DNA from 3 places in the Microbulbifer pacificus genome. Region 2 is predicted to be linked to each of the others. Evidence: predicted binding sites of a transcription regulator. Region 2 holds the regulator's gene; each other region holds the start of a gene.
The links. The regulator LexA, encoded in region 2, represses DNA repair genes until DNA is damaged. The targets are predictions, from matches to a motif close to ACTGTNTNTANANACAGT.

Region 1: R5R33_RS00150 (VRR-NUC domain-containing protein) is a predicted target of LexA. The motif match lies at 2,751-2,768, and genes of this name have one in related genera.
Region 3: R5R33_RS01495 (YebG family protein) is a predicted target of LexA. The motif match lies at 1,622-1,639, and genes of this name have one in related genera.

Annotation. Positions count from the first base shown of each region.
Region 1 is NZ_CP137555.1:36,136-40,271, forward strand. It holds gene R5R33_RS00145 (ATP-dependent DNA helicase) at 1-1,059, opposite strand, end outside; gene R5R33_RS00150 (VRR-NUC domain-containing protein) at 1,056-2,714, opposite strand; gene R5R33_RS00155 (YidH family protein) at 2,930-3,250, shown strand; gene R5R33_RS00160 (NAD(P)H-binding protein) at 3,298-3,927, shown strand; gene R5R33_RS00165 (efflux RND transporter periplasmic adaptor subunit) at 3,946-4,136, opposite strand, start outside.
Region 2 is NZ_CP137555.1:4,088,416-4,092,551, reverse strand. It holds gene R5R33_RS17310 (DUF6763 family protein) at 1-216, shown strand, start outside; gene R5R33_RS17305 (LOG family protein) at 358-999, opposite strand; gene lexA (transcriptional repressor LexA) at 1,191-1,799, shown strand; gene R5R33_RS17295 (hypothetical protein) at 1,917-2,171, opposite strand; gene R5R33_RS17290 (DUF6586 family protein) at 2,272-2,799, opposite strand; gene topA (type I DNA topoisomerase) at 2,808-4,136, opposite strand, start outside.
Region 3 is NZ_CP137555.1:358,686-362,821, forward strand. It holds gene R5R33_RS01485 (RNA polymerase sigma factor) at 1-366, opposite strand, end outside; gene R5R33_RS01490 (DUF6249 domain-containing protein) at 379-1,305, opposite strand; gene R5R33_RS01495 (YebG family protein) at 1,777-2,073, shown strand; gene R5R33_RS01500 (MAPEG family protein) at 2,241-2,633, opposite strand; gene R5R33_RS01505 (amidohydrolase family protein) at 2,673-3,986, opposite strand; gene R5R33_RS01510 (amidohydrolase) at 3,983-4,136, opposite strand, start outside.

The sequences.
Region 1 (4,136 bases), 140 kb from region 2:
CGATAGCTCAAACGGACACAACTGCAGTGCATCTGCCACCGCGGCGACTTTTTCCGGTGTCAGTAGTGGCTGTCCGAGCAGCTGCTGGCGGGCTTCGGGTAAACGGTCGAAAAAACCCCGCGTGCGCGGGCAGATGCCATCGGCATCGGGGCTGCACAGGCCGAGTCGGCAGGCACAGGTTTTGTCCTTGGCCTGGATCTCCAGCAGGCTCAGCTTGAGGCCCTGCTCGTGTAACCGCGTGGCGGTTTCCCGCACCACCTGGCGACCGGAGTTTTTCGCGGTCAGGTATACCAGCTGGTCCAGGTGGTTTTCCCCCAGTGCCTTGATCGCCGGGAACAGGGTGCTGACGGTCTTGCCTATGCCGGTAGGCGCCTCCGCCACCAGTTCACCGCCGTCGCGCAGGCAGCGGTACGCGGAAATCGCCAGCTCGCGCTGGCCCGGCCGGAAGTTGGGGAAGGGGAATTCAAGGGCGTGTGCGCTTGTGCGTACGCTGTTGCGCTGCTGTTGCCACGCCCGGTGCCATTCGAGGTAACTGCGCAGCGCCTTGTGGGCAAAGTCTTCCAGCTCCGGCCAGGCAAATTCACGCAATTCAGGGTGGGATTTTTTCTGCTTGAGGTTGTACCACTGCATCTGCAGGCGCAGGCAATCCGCCCGATCCGGTGCCGCTCCGGTGCCCTCCTGGCGCTGCAGCAGATAGCAGAAACCGTAGATCTTCAGTTGCGCCCAGTGCAGCTCGCGCACGGAATCCGCTAGCTGCTCGGGATGGCAGTAGGTGGTCTTGATTTCGTCCAGCTGTGCGGGGCGATGCAGATCCGACTGCGGGTGCACGATGTCCACACGGCCGCTAAGCACAATCGTTTCGCCAAGAAACGGGTACTCCACTTCCAGCCGGTATTCCGCCTCGCTGCCGGGCGGGCGTTTTTTCTGCAGCTTCTGGTGGGCGCGAATGCCCTCAAGCGCAGTGGGACCACTGGGGGTATCGGCGATCAGGTCTCCTGTCCGGCATGAAAAGGCGACCAGTTCACCCACCGACAATCGCAAGATTTGCCGTTCGCTCACGTTGCCTGCCATTCCACATGCAGCACCCGGTGGGGAATCTCGTGCCGGGCAAAAAAGGCCAGCCAGCGCTGCTGGTTCTGCTGCAGCCGGTCTCCGGGGCCTTTCACTTCCACCAGCTCATAGCCGCCGGCATCGGGGAAGCGGATCAGGTCCGGCAGGCCGCTGCGGTGGTTGGCGATATCCGCCAGCAAACGCCGGAACAGCGCCTGCCAGTGTGCGGCGGGTATGCGCTCCAGGGCGAGCCTCAGCAATGGCGCCGAGAGCGCGTCCCAGGCAACCAGCGGGTTGGCAATGCCGTATTTCTGGTCAAAGTTCTGCCATACGCGAACGGCGAGATTTTCGCAGTCGAGTTCCGCGAGACGCTGTTCGAACGCTTGGCGGCGTGACGGGTAAAAGTCCGGTGTGCGGAAATCACTGGGCGCGGCCTGGAAAGGATTGAAGAAGGCGCCGGGCAGTGGCGCGAACACGATATCCCACACATAGAGCCCCAGTATCCCGTTGAACAGGGTGTTTTCCACGTAGTGACAGGGCCCGCCGGCATCCACTTCCAGCCAGGCCGCGGCAATCAGCTCCACGCACACTGCGGCCGACGGTAGCGCCACGGTTTCGGTTGGGGCCTGGTAGCACGAGGGCGCCGCCCAGCCGTGCGGGCGTTGTTCACGCTTGGCGGTGCGGTAGCCAAAGCTCTCGGCAAACACTTCTTCGGCTTCACTCAGCGGTGCTGCGAGAATTTCCCGGCACAGTGACAGGCTGCCATCGATATCGCCACGTGCTACCGCAATGCGCGCACGGCGCTCCCGCGCGGGTGGGCGAGCGCACAGCCGATACAGTTGGTCTGCGGCGTCCAGTACTTCCAGTCGTTCCAGCTGCCGGGCCATGGTCAGTCGCACCCGGTCGAGGCGGCGCTGCAGGGTCGCGTCTGCTGCGTCCGCGGGCGGTAATTGCTGTGCCAGTGTCAGAATCGCCTCGGCGCCGGAATCCAGGATGTCGTCCAGTACTGACAGACAGTCGTAGTACCTCAGGTGTTGTTCGATCTGCGCGCGGTTCTGGAACGGGAGATGGTGGCAATCGAGCGCGTATTGTTCGTATTGGAAAAGTCCCAGGTCACGCAGCACCCAGTCGGTGAGATCCTGGTTCAGGTTGCCGAAAAAGCACAGTTTGAAGGTCTCGAAGTGCTCTGCCGCCTGCACGGCGAGCAGCGGGTCTTCGGCGCTGAGCACGGAGGTATCGATACCCTGTTGTAACAGTGCTTGTGCCAGTTCCGGGCGCTTCAGGGAGCGGGGCAGGGGGGCGCTACTCAGTGGCACCAGCTCCGCCTTGCTGTATAGCGGCAGCACTTCTGCCGCTTCCAGTGGCGGGTTGCGCTGCAGTAATCCGGTTTCCACCAGCCGATCAGCGGCAGTGGCCAGGTCGCCAATCTCGGCATAGGCAAGTTTACGCTGGCGAAAAAGTGAACCGGCACTGGAGGGCACCCCTTTGCGGGGCAGTAGCCTGACATACAGCCGCTGGCTGTCCACATCCAGGGTGCGGAAATCGGCGTAAAACCGGCGCTCACCCGCCGACAGCAGGCCCTCGTAACGGGACATCACGAAGTCAACGAGGGCGAGGAAGTTCGTCAGGTAATAGTCTGGTGCCAGTTCAACGGGGGCGGGCATGGCTTACGGCGCGTCGTTCGATGTTGTGTAGATAAGGCTGGATGGTTATACAGCACATCGGCGAGCGGAACAAACAGGAACGCGACCCACGATTCGCGTCCTCGTGAGGAATGACGGATCGGAATGCCGCGAGCGCCCCGGTCTAGACTTCGACGGCAGGGACCAGCCCGGCAATCTGGCAAAAGCATCGCGAAGGCGTTTGAGGGGAGTCACCTATGATTCGCAATTTCAGGGAACATGCCGCCAACGAGCGCACCTTTCTCGCCTGGGTGCGGACGGCCATCGCCGTGGTGGGTTTCGGAGTTGCGATCGGGCGCCTGGGCAATCATGCTCCCTCCCCATGGACGGAAGTCGCGCTGTTCGTGACCGGTGGGCTGGTCGTGTTACTTTCCTACCTGCGAATGCGTGCCAAGCAGCGGCAGATTGACAGACCCACGGAATATGCCGACGAGGAGCGGTCTTTCGACCTGTTGCTACTCGCCCTGGTCTGCAGCATGTTTGCGCTGATGGCGTTTTTCACCCTGCATCTGGTCTAGCGGAACGCCCATAACAACAATTTTGAATCTTTGGCTGAAGTAGAAGCATGAAATTGATGATTGTCGGTGCCACCGGGTTGGTGGGCCGCCATGTACTGGAGCTCGCGCTTGCGGACAGGGCGGTGGGGCAGGTGATTGCACCGGCACGCCGGCCACTAGCGACACACCCCAAGTTGATTTCGCCTCAGGTGGATTTCGATCGGTTGCCGGCGGAAGCCGACTGGTGGCGGGTGGATGCGGTGATCTGTGCACTGGGAACCACCATGCGCACTGCGGGTTCACGGGAGGCGTTTTTCCGGGTGGATCACGATTACCCGCTGGCGATCGCCGAGCTGGCCCACCGGCACGGCACTAAGACTTACGTGCTGAATTCGGCGCTCGGCGCCGATGCGGATTCGCGCTTTTTCTATAACCGCACCAAGGGTCAGCTGGAAAGAGCGCTGCAAACGATGGGATTTGAATCCTTGACGTTTGTGCGTCCGGGACTCATCGGCGGGCACAGGGACGAGTTTCGTCCTGGCGAGCGTCTTGCGACCGTACTTCTCAAGATTGGCGGGCCGTTATTACCACGGCGCTGGCAGATAAACCCGGCAGAGAACATCGCGCGGGCAATGCTATGCGCGGCACTCGGTCACAAATCGGGAGTGCACACAGTGGAATCGGCGGAGCTGGCATAAGCGATTTATCTGACGCATCTAGAGCGTGCGTTCTGTCAGTTTCACGCCATCGGTAATCCGCTCACTCGGGTGCAGCACAATGGTTTCCCCCGGGCTGATGCCGGATAAAATTTCCGCAACACGCCCGTTGTTGTGGCCGACTTCAACCTCTGTGCGCACTGCGCGATCGCCAACCACTTTGAACACCGCCCACGCTTTCTGGTGACGGA
Region 2 (4,136 bases):
GGTACGCTGGATGAGATAGATTTTCACAGCTGGCCGCAGTTACCGATTATTGGCGCCGCAGCTCCAGAAGACGCTAACGCCGGTTATGGCACTTGGGCGAAAGAAATGCAGGACGATGAGGATGCCGGGTTTACCAGCCCGATTTTTTCGCCCGCGCAAACCGCGATAGACCGCCTTGAAGGCGAAGCGTTTCCCGGCACCGACGAAAGCAAGTAAGTAGGATTTACTTCAGCCCAAGGGGAATTTGCGCAATAGCCAAACGCCCGCCCGGTGATGGTCATCGATAGCGTAGTGCTGCAGCCATGAAAATGGCGCTGAGTATTGAGGCGCAAGAACATTGGCGAAACACGCTCTTGTTCAATCCTCGCGATGGCGAATGTAGTCGATGATGATCTCCGCCGCCTCATCCACGGTATCTACCAGTTTGAATAAATCCAGATCAGCGGCGTCGATACAAGCGCGCTCAAGCACAGTATTCACCAGCCAGTCCAATAATCCAGACCAGTAGCGCTTGCCGACGAGCACAATGGGAAAGCGCCTAACTTTTTGCGTCTGCACCAGAGTCAGGGCTTCAAACAGTTCATCCATGGTGCCGAAGCCTCCGGGCATGGCGATAAAGCCTACCGCGTGCTTCATGAACATGAATTTACGCACGAAGAAATAACGGAAATTCAGCCGGATATCCAGATACGGATTGGGCGTCTGCTCGAATGGCAGCTCAATATTCAGGCCGATGGAGGCGCCGGCATGGGTGAAGGCACCGCGATTACATGCCTCCATAATGCCCGGACCACCACCGGTAATGACAGGGATGCCCTCGCTGGCCAGTAGCTCGCCGAGGCGCATCCCTTGCTGGTACTCGACCGCGTCTTCCGGGAACCTGGCACTGCCGAATACGGTCACGGCACCTTTAAGGGTAATCAGCCGCTCAATACCATCAACGAGTTCCGACTGAATACGCAGTACACGCCACGCTTCCGGCATCTTTGCATCCAGCATATGCCTGCTCCCTTTCGCTTCCTTCTTATTGTGACAGCGAACCCGGCAGACCTGGTTTGAACCAGATTTTAGATTTCGCCGGTCACCTCAAGTCTAGCAGTACTGACGCAACAGCCCCCTGGATTGCGCGGCAGGAAAATCTGTATATAATCCCAGCAACTGTATATAAATACAGACAAAAGGAAGCGCCCATGACAAACCTTACCGCTCGTCAGGCCCAGGTACTGGAACTGATCAAATCTTATCTGGATGAAACAGGCTATCCGCCCACCAGAGCCGAAATTGCCCAGGAACTGGGTTTCCGCTCACCCAATGCGGCGGAAGAGCATTTGAAAGCACTTGCGCGCAAGGGCGCAATTGAAATGGTGGCCGGTGCTTCCCGTGGCATTCGTATTCCCGGCCACCAGAGTGGTCTGCCCATCGTCGGCCGCGTCGCTGCCGGCAACCCGATTCTGGCGGAAGAAAATATCGAGGAATATTGCGAAATTCCCGCGGAATTTTTCCATCCTCCGGCCGATTATCTACTGCGAGTGCACGGCATGAGCATGAAAAACGCGGGCATCTTCGACGGCGACCTGCTCGCGGTACAGCGCACCGACAATATCCGCAACGGCCAGATTGTGGTGGCCCGGATCGAAGATGAAGTTACCGTCAAGCGCTTCAAGCGTCGCGGCAACCAGGCCATGGTCCAGCTACTGCCAGAAAATGAGGACTTTGACGTTATTGAAGTGGATATGCGTGATAAGAATTTCGCCATTGAAGGTCTGGCAGTGGGCGTGATTCGCCAGAACCCCTATTGATGGGTAAAGTGAGCAGCGCTCGGCTGTGACACCAGCAAATAAAAACGGGGCTCACTGAGCCCCGTTTTTATTTGCTTTGGCTTTTCCTATCGAATTAGGTGCCGAACACTTCACCCGTCAGTGAATGGTGTGTTCGGTAGCCTCGAGCTCATCCTCTTCGAAGGGCTCTGGCTCCAAAGTACCGATCTCCTGCACCGCTTCGATACCCGCCTCCAGCATGGCGCGGGCAATGGCAATCTTGTGCTCGCGCAGAAACTCCAGGCTTTCATCCGAGAAATGGATACGCACCAGCGGGTCCCCCTTGTGACCGGCGCGTCGCAACGCCACATCACCATTGGACAACTCGATGATTTCGTAAGTCTCAGAGGACATTCACTTCTCCAGTTACAGCGTGATTTGACGGCAGTGTAACACAGGGAACAGTGAATCATCAGCGGCCAGACAAGGACAGGCGCGATGGCAGGCCACCGCTCTACCACTCCTGGCCCTGGGCGCGCTGGCGCACCACCAGCTCATTGAGCTGGCGATGCCAGTGCCGAAGACTCTCGCTGTCGAGGCTGGCAGAAAAACTGCTATCCAGCTGACGCAGGGGAATCAGGGTCCGCACGCCGCTGTTGGCGGCGCCAGACTCCTGGGCGCCGCCCGCAGGGCGCCACAGCCCTTGCCAGCAGCGGGCCATGGCATTGAACCAGCTGTCTGGATTTTCCTCGAGCCCGACCAGTTCAGCCACCTCGGCACTGAACTTGCCCCGCGCGGCTGCCATCTCCTGAAGCCGGAGTGCCGTGTCCGGCTCGCCAGCGGGCTTGAAACCCAACTGCAGCTGGTGACCCTGCTCTGCCAGAAATGCGCGATGCGCCCGCCACAGCTGCAGCAGCGTGCCTTCAAGCAGCGCTGCCTGGAGTAGCGGATTGCTTTCGGCTTCACGAACTTCCAGGGACTGCAGTAGCAGCTCGGATTTCCGCAGGGCGGAAACCACAATACCGGTATAGGGGTTGCTCACTGCGCTACCTATTTCGCCGGCGATTTTTTGGCAGGTGCCTTTTTGGCCGCCGCTTTTTTCGCGGTCGCTTTCTTGGCCGGGGCCTTTTTCGCTGCCGCCTTCTTGGGTGCCGCAGATTTGCTGCCGGAATCTTCTACCAGCCACTTGCCGCCAGTGTAGAAAGCCTTCCAGCCGGTGGCCTTGCCGTCCTCTTCGGACTGCACATACTGCTCCTGAGTCTTGCGACTGAATCGCACCACGGTATCCCGCCCTTCGCTGTCCTCCGTCGGCGCAGAGAACAGGAAGCTGTACTTGGAGTCAATCTCGTCCTTGTGCGGCAACAGCTCCTTCACCAGCGGTGCGCGGGTTTCGCGATTTTTCGGGAACTGACTGGCGGCAAGGAACAGTCCGGAAGCACCATCCCGCAGGATGTAGGTGTCGTCCACTTTTTCACAGGCAAGCTCCGGCATCGGTACCGGGTCCATTTTCGGTGGCGCCGCCTGGCCATTTTTCAGCAACTTGCGCGTATTTTTACAGGCGTCGTTGGTACAGCCGAAGTATTTGCCGAAGCGGCCGGACTTCAGCTGCATATCGCTGCCACACTTATCGCACTCGATCAGCGGGCCATCGTAGCCCTTGATCTTAAATGTGCCCTTCTCTACTTCGAAACCGTTGCAGTCCGGGTTATTACCGCAGATATGCAGTTTGCGCTGCTCATCCAGCAGGTAACTGTCCATTGCGGTGCCACACTTCGGGCAGCGGCGTTTTTCTCGCAGCTGGCGGGTTTCCGCCTCTTCGTCCTTGTCCGCGTCGATCGCCTCCTCCCCAGACACCAGGTTCATGGTGTTGGTGCAGCGCTCTTTGGGCGGCAGGGCATAGCCGGAACAGCCGAGAAACACGCCGGTGGAACCGGTGCGAATCTGCATGTGGCGACCACACTGGCTGCACTCGATATTCGTGTCGGTTGGCGCATTGCGGCGCATACCGGCATCGGCATCCTGGGCCTGTTCGAGACGCTTGCTGAAATCGGAGTAGAACTCATCCAGCAACGCTTTCCAGCCCTTTTTACCTTCTGCCACGGCGTCCAGAGATTCTTCCAGACTCGCGGTGAAGCCGTAGTCCATCAGATCGGTAAAGCTTTCGCTCAGACGGTCTGTGACAATGTCACCCATCTTTTCCGCGTAGAAACGGCGGTTTTCCAAGCGCACATAACCGCGATCCTGAATGGTGGAAATGATCGAGGCATAGGTGGACGGGCGGCCGATACCGCGCTTTTCCAGTTCTTTTACCAGTGCTGCTTCACTGAAACGTGCCGGCGGCTTGGTGAAATGCTGCTTCGGGTCCAGCTTTTTGAGATT
Region 3 (4,136 bases), 460 kb from region 2:
CGAGTTCAGATCTCTGGCCATCCCCAGTTGCAGCGCTTCTTCGACGCTCTCATTGGCCTGGGCTCGATCAACCGCATCCTGGTCCACGTCCGGCGCATTCTTGCGCTTATAGCTCATGACCAGATTGTAGGCAATGCGATACAGCCAGGTGCTGAATCTTGCATCCCCACGGAAAGCAGGCAGCGCCTTGTAGGCCTTGATAAAGGCCTCCTGCGCCATGTCGTCGGCAAGAGCCTGGTCGCCATCGCACAGCTGACGGAGCGAGAATCGCAGCTGTGACTGATAGCGACGAACCAGCTGGGCATAGGCCCGCTGGTCCCCGTCTTCGACGACGCGCCTTATCAGATCCTCATCATCGAGGCTCATGGATGGCCGTCCTTAACCTACTTGCTGCTGTTGATCGAGTTTCCAGTTGATAAAGCGGGCCACACCGATAAACAGCGGGATCAGGCCCAGACTGCCGGCACCCAGACCACCGGCCGCGGTCAGCCAGATGAAGATCGCTGCGCCCACGGCAATCAGGGTGAAGCCCCGATCCTTGACGTTGGCACTCCTCTCCCCTTCCATCGCATCCAGCAGCTCCGGCGGAATATCGCGGCCTTCCGACACCATACGGTTGATGTTTTCCATCAACAGCTGCTTCTTGCGGTAGCTATTGCGGGTCACCAGCCACACGATCAGAATCGGCGTGCCGAACACCGCCAGTATGGCAATGATGCCGATCAGCCACTCCATATCCCGTGGGCGGTACTGTTCGATTTCGTGCACGTGCATATCGCGTTCCGCACGCTCGCGAGCACTTTCCATGCGGTCCCGCGCACTTTCCACCCGTTCCCGGGCGCGTTCAGCCCGCTCCCGCGCACGCTCCGCGCGCTCCATCTCGGCCTTGATACCGATTTCGATATTGCGCGGCACAGATTCCAGTGCCTCATCCACCACCAGGCCCCTGTCGTCGAGAATGCCCTTCTCTTCGAGCTTCTCGTAGATTCGGCGGGTTACCGCTCCACCGAATTCCTCACCAAGGTTGATTTCCACATTGGCGCTTTCACCGTTTTCATCGCGGGCGTGGATGCGCAGGGTGCCGTCTTCCTGGCGCACAATCCGCACCTGTTTGGTGACCTTTTCCTCCGGCGCCGGCGCAACCCTGGGCACTGGCGGCACTGGTGGCACGGGCGGTACCGGTGCCACCGCCTCTCCGGACTCCTGGGCTACCAGGGCTCCTGACATCCCCATGGCCAGGGACGCAGCTACCGCAAAAGCCCAGACCGGTGACCGGCGCTGTACGTTTGAATGACTCGCTCTCATTGGTGTTTTCTCGCTCTTGCTCAAATTGGCCCCGGAATCAGACCCGGCTACAGACACCCGGGACACGGTTCCTCTGGGGAAGGCGCCCCTCTGGCGCCAGATTGTACCTTTATTGACCACCCCGTATCAGTGGCAATCGTCATCAATTCGCAATCCGGCCTTCTGGCCGGCTGCCGGGGTCGGTTCAGCCTTACCCGTTCAGCAGATGGACGCGGGAGAATTCCCGTTTGGATGCATCAAGCGCGAAAATTTCTGCTGATGCCTATCTGGCGAAAATCCGACCAGCAGGCAGAGATCGGTCTAAATCACAGTTGACACTGGATACCCATACAGTTACCTTGCTGGCGTACAAGTCAATAACAACTCGGCTAAATGTCCGGGAAAGGGTTTGTCCGGGAAGAGCTGCCCGGAACACAGTCGATAACAGCGACTGCGCTTATCAACAATTAGCCAAGACAACAGGAGGCCCTTATGGCGGTAGTAGCAGTTTGGAAATGCGATAGAGACGGAGCCATGTTCGACAACAAGAAAGACGCCGAAGAACACGACAAGATGCTGGAACTGGCCGCAAACATCACCGCGCTGATCGAGCGCCATGTTGCGGGCGTTTCCGAGGAGGCGAGCGAAGAGATCGGCCTGATGCTGGCGAAGCGTCGCGAGGTCCTGGCCAGAGCCTGTAAGGGCAAGCCGGAAGATCTGCTCACCGAAGATGAAGAATTCACCGCCACCCAGAGTGAGAACGTGACGCCGCTCGCGGCCAACCTGTAAATCGCGCTGTTCGGCCGGTCCTGCGACCAGCCGAGCAACGCAGGGACATCCCTTACCCCTTCCGGGAAAGTGGAAATCCCCCCTTTTTCCATCCCTGTACTGTGCCCGGCCCCCGCCGGGCTTTTTTGTGCCCGGCGGTAAGCGCCTGGATTGCTACAACCTGTCGATCAGAACACGCCAGCAATATCAATCAACGCCAGCGCAATGATCACCAGCCAGGTCAACGCAGTGCCGAAAAAGCGCCCGGGATGGTAACCACCCTTGCCGCCGACGAGGCCAAAGGCGTGTAGCAGCCTGGCAAACACCAGCGTACCGCCAAGACAATGCAGCCACAGCGGCGCCAGGCCATTGATCTCGGCGATCAACATCAGGATCAGCGCCAGCGGGATATATTCCACCGCATTGGCATGGGTCCTGATGCGGATCTCGCCATCTCTGTCACCCCCAGTTCCCAGCCCAACCTGACGGCCACGCCGGAAACTGACCACTCTGAACGCCAGCGCCATCACCAGCAGCGCACACAAGCCCGCGTAGAGCGAGGTAATTTCTACATTCTGCATTCTGTGTCCTTACGTCTTATTGTGAATCTGGAGGTGCGATTACTGCCGGTAAGCATGTCCGGTACCCGCCTGCGGGTGCAGATAGCGGTCCCGCAAGCGCGTTGAGCGATTGACCAGCGACTGCGGCTTGCCATCGATCAACACGAATTCCGCGAAGCTCGTAACCTCCAGGGGATCACCACTCCACAACACCAGGTCCGCCTGGCTACCGGGGGCGAGCACACCGCCTTCCAGGCCAAAAATAGCGGCGACATTGGCGGTGATGGCCTTTACCCCCTCTTCCAACGGCAGGCCGTAGGCCACCGCGTTGCCTGCGCCCTGGCGCGAAAGGTAGCTATTGTGAGACCCGGCATAACCCGGGCCACTGATCGCCACGACAACACCGGCCTTCTGCATCAATGCCGCATTGTCCAGGCGTGCCCCCAGTTTCTCGAAGGCATCCGGAGAATTTCCCATGGCGTCGATAACCACCGGCACCCGGGCAGCGGCCAGCTGGTCCGCCACCATCCAGCCTTCCGCGGCGCCCTGGATAATCGTCTTCAGCTTGAACCTCTTGCTCAGCGCCAGCACCTGCAGGATATCGCTGGCGCGGTTGGCACTGATGAGAAGAGACTGCTCGCCATTAATCAGCGGCTGCAGTGCCTCGAGATCGGCGACGGAGAAATCCAGTTCCCGCCACTCGCCCCTGCGAATGGCATCGCGGTTACCCGCGTATTCCACCGCCTGCTGCAGGGCACTCTCAATCTGCTGGTAGGCCCGCGCGCGACTGCCGCCCGCCAGTTGCGCGCCGTACTCGCCAAAGTACACTTTTTGCACCAGCCCGGATTTGGTAACGCTGTCGAAGTCTCCGGTGAGCTTGATGGCAAACCCCTGCCCGGCGAAGATTTTTTCCTCACTACTCGGCACCACCACTGCCCGGGTGAGCCCGCCAGCGCGGTTGAATGGAATCAGGGTGGAATGCGGATTGAAGGCTACCGATGGATCAAAGCCGGCACCTATGGAGGTATCCGTTACGGCACTGTCGTTGGTGGAGGCCGCGGCACCGATCTCGGTCAATCCGAGTTCGCTGCTCGGGGCAATCAAGCCCGGGGTTACCACCTTGCCGCGGCCGTCGATCACCAGATCCGCCGCCAGGTCTCCCAAGTCCTGCGCTACCTGCTCGACACGCCCGTCACGCACCAGCAGATCGCCCTGTTCCAGGGTGCCCTGATCACCAAGAGTGATGATCTTTGCATCCTTAATCAGCACGGTCTGTGCCTGCGCTGCCCATGTCATCCCGGCGAAAACCACCAGGGCGATCCGTGTGGCAGCCTGGAATATTTTGTTGGGAGAGAAATTATTAACGCACATCATTTTCCGCCCTCCGGGGATTTGTGGCCGCTCTGTGGCAGGCGCGCACCTTCCGCATCCAGAATACCCAGCTCAAAGTCACTGCGGGGTTGACGCTCGGGATCATTGCGGTCGTACATCAGGTTGCCGTCGATAAAAACCTTTTCCGCCTTG